DNA from 2 places in the Modestobacter roseus genome. Region 2 is predicted to be linked to the other one. Evidence: riboswitches for the same ligand, from Rfam matches in the RefSeq annotation. Region 2 holds a riboswitch; the other holds the start of a gene.
The links. A riboswitch is a leader RNA that binds a small molecule or an ion and turns the genes downstream of it on or off. The one in region 2 is predicted to bind thiamine pyrophosphate.
Positions count from the first base shown of each region.

Region 1: it holds a riboswitch for thiamine pyrophosphate, as region 2 does, so the genes downstream of both, thiM (hydroxyethylthiazole kinase) here and JD78_RS17845 (purine-cytosine permease family protein) in region 2, are expected to answer to the same signal.

Region 1 is NZ_VLKF01000001.1:3,601,527-3,604,875, reverse strand. It holds gene thiE (thiamine phosphate synthase) at 1-515, opposite strand, end outside; gene thiM (hydroxyethylthiazole kinase) at 515-1,309, opposite strand; TPP riboswitch at 1,301-1,394, opposite strand; gene JD78_RS17245 (hypothetical protein) at 1,500-2,054, shown strand; gene JD78_RS17240 (flotillin family protein) at 2,051-3,349, shown strand, end outside.
Region 2 is NZ_VLKF01000001.1:3,726,753-3,730,101, reverse strand. It holds gene JD78_RS17860 (ABC transporter ATP-binding protein) at 1-673, opposite strand, end outside; gene JD78_RS17855 (TenA family protein) at 666-1,298, opposite strand; gene JD78_RS17850 (TenA family protein) at 1,295-1,891, opposite strand; TPP riboswitch at 2,001-2,112, shown strand; gene JD78_RS17845 (purine-cytosine permease family protein) at 2,106-3,349, shown strand, end outside.

The sequences.
Region 1 (3,349 bases), 130 kb from region 2:
CCGCCGATCGCGACGGCGGCCACCCCGCCGGCGTGCGCGCGGGCGGCCAGGGCGCGTACCCCGTCCAGGCCCAGTCCGGAGCCGGCGTCGGGCTTGGTCGGGGTGGCCCAGACCGGGCTCAGCCCGACCAGGTCGACGGTGCCCGGCGGCAGCGCGAGCACCTCCGCCAGGTCGGCGTCGTCACCCACCGAGACGCCCAGGACGGCGTCCGGGCCGAGCAGCGCCCGCACCTCGGCGGCCGGCAGGTCGTCCTGCCCGACGTGCACCCCGTCGGCGCCGGCGATCAGCGCGACGTCGACGGCGTCGTTGACCACCAGCGCGACGCCGTCCGGCAGCACCCGCTGCACCGCGCGGGTGAGCGCCAGCAGCTCCCGGCGCGAGGCGGTCTTGTCCCGCACCTGGACCGCGGTCACCCCGCCGGCGACCGCGGCCGCCACCACCTCCGGCACCGATCGCGGTGCGCACAGCAGGGTGTCGGTGACCAGGTAGAGGGTCGGGTCGAACGCCCGGCGCATCAGGCGGTGCGGAGGTCGGCGCGGGTGAGCGCCTCGCCGTCCAGGGCGTCGAGGGCGTCCAGCCACTGCGGGGCGAAGGTGCCCGGCCCGTCGGCGAGGTCGGCGGCGACCTCGGCGGCCAGCGCCACGTGGGCGTGCGCGGCGACGGTGCCCAGCAGCGGGTCGCCGGTGGCGGCGACGTAGGCGGCGGTCAGTGCGCCCAGCGCGCACCCGGCTCCGGTGGTGCGGGTCAGCAGCACCGAGCCGCCGCCGACGCGCACGGTCCGCTCGCCGTCGGTGACGACGTCGACCGGCCCGCTGACCGCGACGACACCGCCGGTGCGCCGGGCCAGCGACGCGGCGACCTCCACCGCGTCGTCGGGGTCGGCGGTGCTGTCCACGCCGCGCCCGCCGGACCCGGCGCCGGCCAGGGCGAGCACCTCCGAGGCGTTGCCGCGCACCACCGTGGGCCGCAGCTCCACCAGCTCGGCGGCCAGCGCGGTGCGGAACGCGAGCCCGCCGACGGCGACCGGGTCGAGCACCCACGGGGTGCCCGCTTCGCCGGCGGCGCGGGCGGCCAGGCGCATCGCGTCGGCGGTCCGGGAGGAGACGGTGCCGACGTTGACCAGCACGGCGGAGGCGACGGCGGCGAACTCGCCGGCCTCGGCCGGGTCGTCGACCATCGCCGGGGCCGCGCCGACGGCGAGCAGCGCGTTGGCGGTGATGGTCTGCACCACGGTGTTGGTGAGGCAGTGCACCAGGGGTGCGGTGTCGCGCAGCGCCTCGCGGGCGGTGCGCAGGGAGCTGACGTCCACGCGTGACATCCCTTCGCCAGTGCGAACTGGAGCAGGTTCGACGGGTGTGCTCTCAGTCCCGGGCGGGACACCCCGTGTCGGTCCGCGACGCTAACACCGCCCCCTGGCCGGCGTTCACCCGTTCGCGGGCTCTGCTTGATCACGACGCGCTGACCTGCGAACCTGTCCGCCGGACCCAGGAGGAGGGCACGTGGACCCGATCGCGGTCGCCTTCCTCGCCGTCGGCGGGTTCGGCCTGCTCGTGCTGGTGCTCGCCCTCGTGGTCGGCGAGATCGGCGAGTTCGGCGGGGACGCCGACGGCCCCTTCTCGCTCCCGGCGATCGCGGCCTTCGTCGGCGGCGTCGGCTTCGGTGGCGCGGCGGTGACCGCCCTGCTGCCGCCACTGGCCGGTGCCCTGACCGTCCTGCTCGCCGTCGTCGGCGGCCTGGTGGTCGCGCTGCCGCTGGCGGCCGGGGCGATCCGGCTGTCGGCCTCGCTGCGGGACATGCCGACCGAGCCCACCCTGACCAGCGACCGGCTGCTCGGCGCCCAGGGCGTCGTCGTCTCCGGCGTGCCGGCCGGCGGGTTCGGCGAGGTGCGGCTCAGCGTCGCCGGCCAGCAGCTCAAGTACCACGCCCGCAGCGCCGTCCCGCTGCCCGCGGGCACCCCCGTGTACGTCGTCGACACCCCGTCCGACACCTCCGTCGAGGTGGTCTCCACCGCCCCCGACGGTCCCCCTGCCAGCCCCGGAGGCACCGCGTCATGACCCTGCTCTACGCGATCGGCGGCATCGCCGTCCTGGTCGTCCTGCTGGTGCTCCTCGTGCTGTCCCGGATCAAGGTGGCCGGCCCGAACCAGGCGTTCCTGGTCACCGGCCGGCAGGGCCGCTCGGTCACCGGTACGGACGGCGCGGTCAGCCGGGACATGTCCGGGCAGAAGGTGGTCATGGGGGCGAGCGTCTTCGTGCTGCCGGTGGTGCAGAAGCTGCACTCCATCGACCTGTCCAGCCGGCGCATCCCGGTCGGCATCCGGGGCGCGGTGAGCCTGCAGGGGGTCAAGTGCGACCTCGAGGGCGTCGCCATCGTCAAGGTGGGCGGCAACGAGGGCGCCATCCGCGCCGCCGCCCAGCGCTTCCTGGCCCAGCAGGAGGGCATCGACACCTTCACCTCGGAGGTGCTGGCCGGTGCGCTGCGGTCGATCGTCGGCCGGCTGACGATCGAGGAGATCATCCGCGACCGGGCCGCGTTCGCCTCCGCCGTCGCCGAGGAGGCCGAGTCCTCCCTCACCGGTCAGGGGCTGGTGCTGGACACCTTCCAGCTGCAGGACATCCAGGCCGAGGGCACCTACCTCGCCGACCTGGGCCGGCCGGAGGCCGCCCGGGTGCTCAAGGAGGCGAGCATCGCCGAGGCCCGGGCTCGGCAGGCCGCCCAGCAGGAGCAGCTGCTCGCCGACGAGGCGATCGCGGTCTCCCAGCGCCAGCTGCAGCTCAAGCAGGCCGAGATCGACGCGGAGATCGACGCCGCCAAGGCCCGCGCGGCCGCGGCCGGCCCGCTCGCCCAGGCCGCGCAGGACCAGGAGGTCCTCACCGCCCAGGAGAAGGTCGCCGAGCGGACCGCCGCGCTGACCCAGGCCCAGCTGGACACCAAGGTCCGCCGTCCGGCCGACGCCGAGCGCTACCGGGTGGAGCAGGAGGCCGAGGGCCGGAAGAACTCCGCGATCCTCTCCGCCGAGGCGCAGCGGCAGGCCACCATCGCCGCCGCCCAGGCCGCCGCCGAGCAGGCGCGGCTGTCCGGTGAGGGCGAGCGGGCCCGCCGGTCGGCGCTGGCCGAGGCCGAGGCGATCGAGGGCGCCAAGCGCGGTGAGGCGGAGAAGCAGCGCCGCCAGGCGATCGCCGACGCCGTCGAGCGGGAGGGCACCGCCGAGGCCGCCGCGATCCTGGCCCGGGGCAAGGCGGAGGCCGAGGCGATGGACGCGCGGTCCGAGGCGTTCGCCAGCTACGGCGAGGCGGCGATCCTGGACCTGCTGGTCAAGGTGCTGCCCGACGTGGTGGCCGCGGCGTCG
Region 2 (3,349 bases):
CGGCGACGGCGTCGTCCGGGGAGACCAGCGGGCAGTCGGCGTCGTCGACGACCAGCACGGCGTCGGCCAGCGTCCGGAGGAACTCCGGGTCGTGGCTGGCGAAGACCACCGTGACCCCGGCCTCGACCTCGGCGGCCAGCCGGGCGGCCAGGTGGCGGCGCATACCGGTGTCCAGCCGCCGCTCGGGCTCGTCGAGCACCAGCATCCGGGCCGGCCGGACGAGCGCCGCGGCCAGTGCGAGCCGCCGCCGCTGACCGGAGGAGACCGCCGAGGGCAGCGCCTCGGCCCGCCCGGCCAGCCCGAATGCCTCGACCTCCCGGGCGACGACGGCCTCGGCCTCGGCCACCCCGTGCCCGCGGGCGGCCAGCAGCAGGTGCTCCACGCCGGTCAGCGCCGGGAAGAACGCGTCCTCGTCGAGCACGGTCGCCACCTCGGCGCGGAAGGTCGCCGAGCGCTCGTCGACCGGCTGCCCGGCGTAGCGCACCGTCCCGCCGAGCGCGGGGAGGAGCCCGACCAGGGTCTGCAGCACCGTCGACTTGCCCGCCCCGTTCGGCCCGACCAGGCCCAGCGCGGTGCCCGGCGCCACCGCCACGCTCACCGGCGCGCAGACCGGCTCCCCGGTGGCGTAGCCGACCAGCAGGTCGTGCGCCTCGAGGAGGACCGGGTCAGGCACCGGCCCAGGCCGCGTCGAAGAAGCCGACCTCCAGCTGCATCGCCCGCGAGTAGGCGGACCGCACGGCGGCGAGCCGTTGGTCGGACGTGTCGGCGCACAGCTGGTCGAGCAGCCGCTCCAGGCGGGCGGCCAGCTCCTCGAACTCGGGGGCGGCGTAGGTGTCCACCCACTCCCGGTACGGCCCGGCTGCCCGGCCGGCCAGCTGCTGGCCCAGGTGGGCGTACAGCCGCATGCACGGGGTCATCGCCGCGCAGGTCAGCGCGGCGTCGCCCCGGCCGGCGGCGTCGAGCAGGAAGCCGGTGTAGGCCGTCGTCGCCGGTAGCGGCTGGACGTCGGCGAGGTCGATCCCCCACTGCTGCGCGTAGCCGGTGTGCAGCCGCAGCTCCTCCTGCACGCCCGCCCGCAGGTCGGTGAACACCGCCCGCAGCCCGTCGTCGCCGCTGCTCTCCGCGCCCAGCCGGTAGGCCCGGGCGAAGGCGTCGAGGAAGAACGCGTCCTGGGCGACGTACCCGGCGAACCGCTCCCGGGGCAGCGTGCCGTCGGCGATGCCCTGCACGAACGGGTGCGCCAGCGCGGCCGCGACGAGGTCGGCGTCGGCGGCCCACAGGTCGCTGGAGACGCTCACGCGGCGCCCATCGCCATGTCCCAGAAGACGATCTCCGCCGCGACCACCTCGGCGAAGACGGCGTCCGGGTCGGCGGGCGGGAACGCGTCGGCGGCCGCGGCGAGCCCGGCCACGTACCCGGCGAAGCCCGGCACGGTCCAGTGCTCGACGAACTCCCGGTACTGCGGCGCCCCGGGCAGCGCGCCCGACCAGGCGTCCAGGTAGGTGCGCTCGATCGTCCACAGCGCGGTGAGCCCGGTCGGGACGTCGGCGTCGTCCAACCGGGCCAGCAGCTCGGCGTACCCGGTGGTGGCCGGCAGCGCGGGCGCGGCGAGGTCCAGGCCGCGGGCGGCGGCCAGCTGCTCGAACCAGGCCAGCTCCTCGACCAGCGCGACCAGGCCACCGGCCAGCACCGCCTGCGCCGGCCGGGGCGCCCGGGCCAGCAGCCGGGCCTGGAAGCGCAGCAGGTCGGCGACGAACCGGGCGTCCTGCACCAGCCAGGTGTCGAACGCCGCGACCGGCACGGTGCCCTCGCGCACCCCGGTCAGGAACGGGTGGGCGGTGGCTTCCCGCCAGGCGTCGGGGGATCGGGAGAGGAGCTCGTCGACCGGCACGGCCGGGACTCTAGCCAGGCCGGTCCGCCGCAGCCGGGTTCCGGACGTCGCGGTTCCCCGGCGGTGGGCCGCCGTCCGCCGGTGGCCTACTGTGTCGGGCGTCATGGCCGATGCCATGTGCGGGAGCTCGGGCGGAACCGGGCTGAGAGGGCGACCGAGCGTCGCCGACCGCTGGAACCTGACCGGGTAATGCCGGCGTAGGGAGCGACACCTGATGAGCACCCCCACCCGTCCGTCCCCCGTGGCCGCGGACGCCCCCCTCACCCTCACCGAGGCGCCCCCACGCACCCTCGGCCTGCGCGACTCGCTGGGCCTGTGGGGCAACCTCGGGATCAGCCTGCTGCTGCCGGTCGCCGCGGTCTACGTGGTCATGCCCGGCCGCTCGCTGTGGGTGACCATCGGCGCCATCGTCGTCGGCGCCGTCATCGGCGCGGCGCTGCTGGGCGCCACCGCCGCGGCCGGCGCCCGCGAGCAGGTGCCGGCGATGGTGCTGCTGCGCGGCCTGCTCGGCCGGCACAGCTCCTACCTGCCGACGGCGCTGAACCTCGTGCAGTGCGTCGGCTGGGCCACCTTCGAGATCGTGATCATCGCCGAGGCCGCCTCCCGGGTGCTCGACGCCCCGCGCTGGCCCTTCGTCCTCGGCGCCGGGGTGCTGGCCACCGCGATGGCGCTGCGGCCGCTCGGCGTCGTCCGGGTGCTGGCCCGCTACGCGGTGTGGGCGGCGCTGGCCGCGCTGGTCTACCTGTACGTGCAGGTGCTGCGCGAGCCGCTGCCCGAGCTCACCGAGGGCAGCGCCAGCTCCTTCTGGACCGCCGCGGACATCGTGATCGCGCTCCCGGTCTCCTGGATCCCGCTGGCCGCCGACTACAGCCGGCACGTGCGCAGCAGCCGGGCCGCCGGCGTCGGCGCGAGCGTCGGGTACGGCGTCGCCACGGTCGTGATGTTCACCCTCGGTGTGCTGGCGCTGGCCGCCTACGGCAGCGCCGGGCTGGACGTCATCGACGCGCTGCTGGTCGTGCCGCTGGGCGCGCTGGCGGTGCTGCTGCTGGTGGTCGTCGAGCTGGACGAGGCGTTCGCCAACCTCTACTCCACCGCGGTGTCGGCGCAGAACGTCGTCGCGCGGGCCGACCGGCGGGTGCTCGTGCTGGTCGTCGGCGCGGTGGCCACCCTGCTGGCGCTGACGTTCGACATCGCCGCCTACGAGCCGTTCCTCTTCCTGATCGGCGCGGTGTTCGTGCCGCTGGCCGGGGTGTTCCTGGTGGCCTACTGGCTGCTGCCCCGCGGCACCTGGGACACGTCCGACACCGCGCCGGCCCGGCTGGAGCTGCTGCTGCCCTGGGTGGCCGGCTTCGTCGCCTACCAGCTCACCCTGCCCACGTACTTCGCCGGCCCGGGCGCCGGCTGGACGTCGTGGTGGACCGAGCGGCAGACCGACCTGGGCATCGACCCGGCGAACGG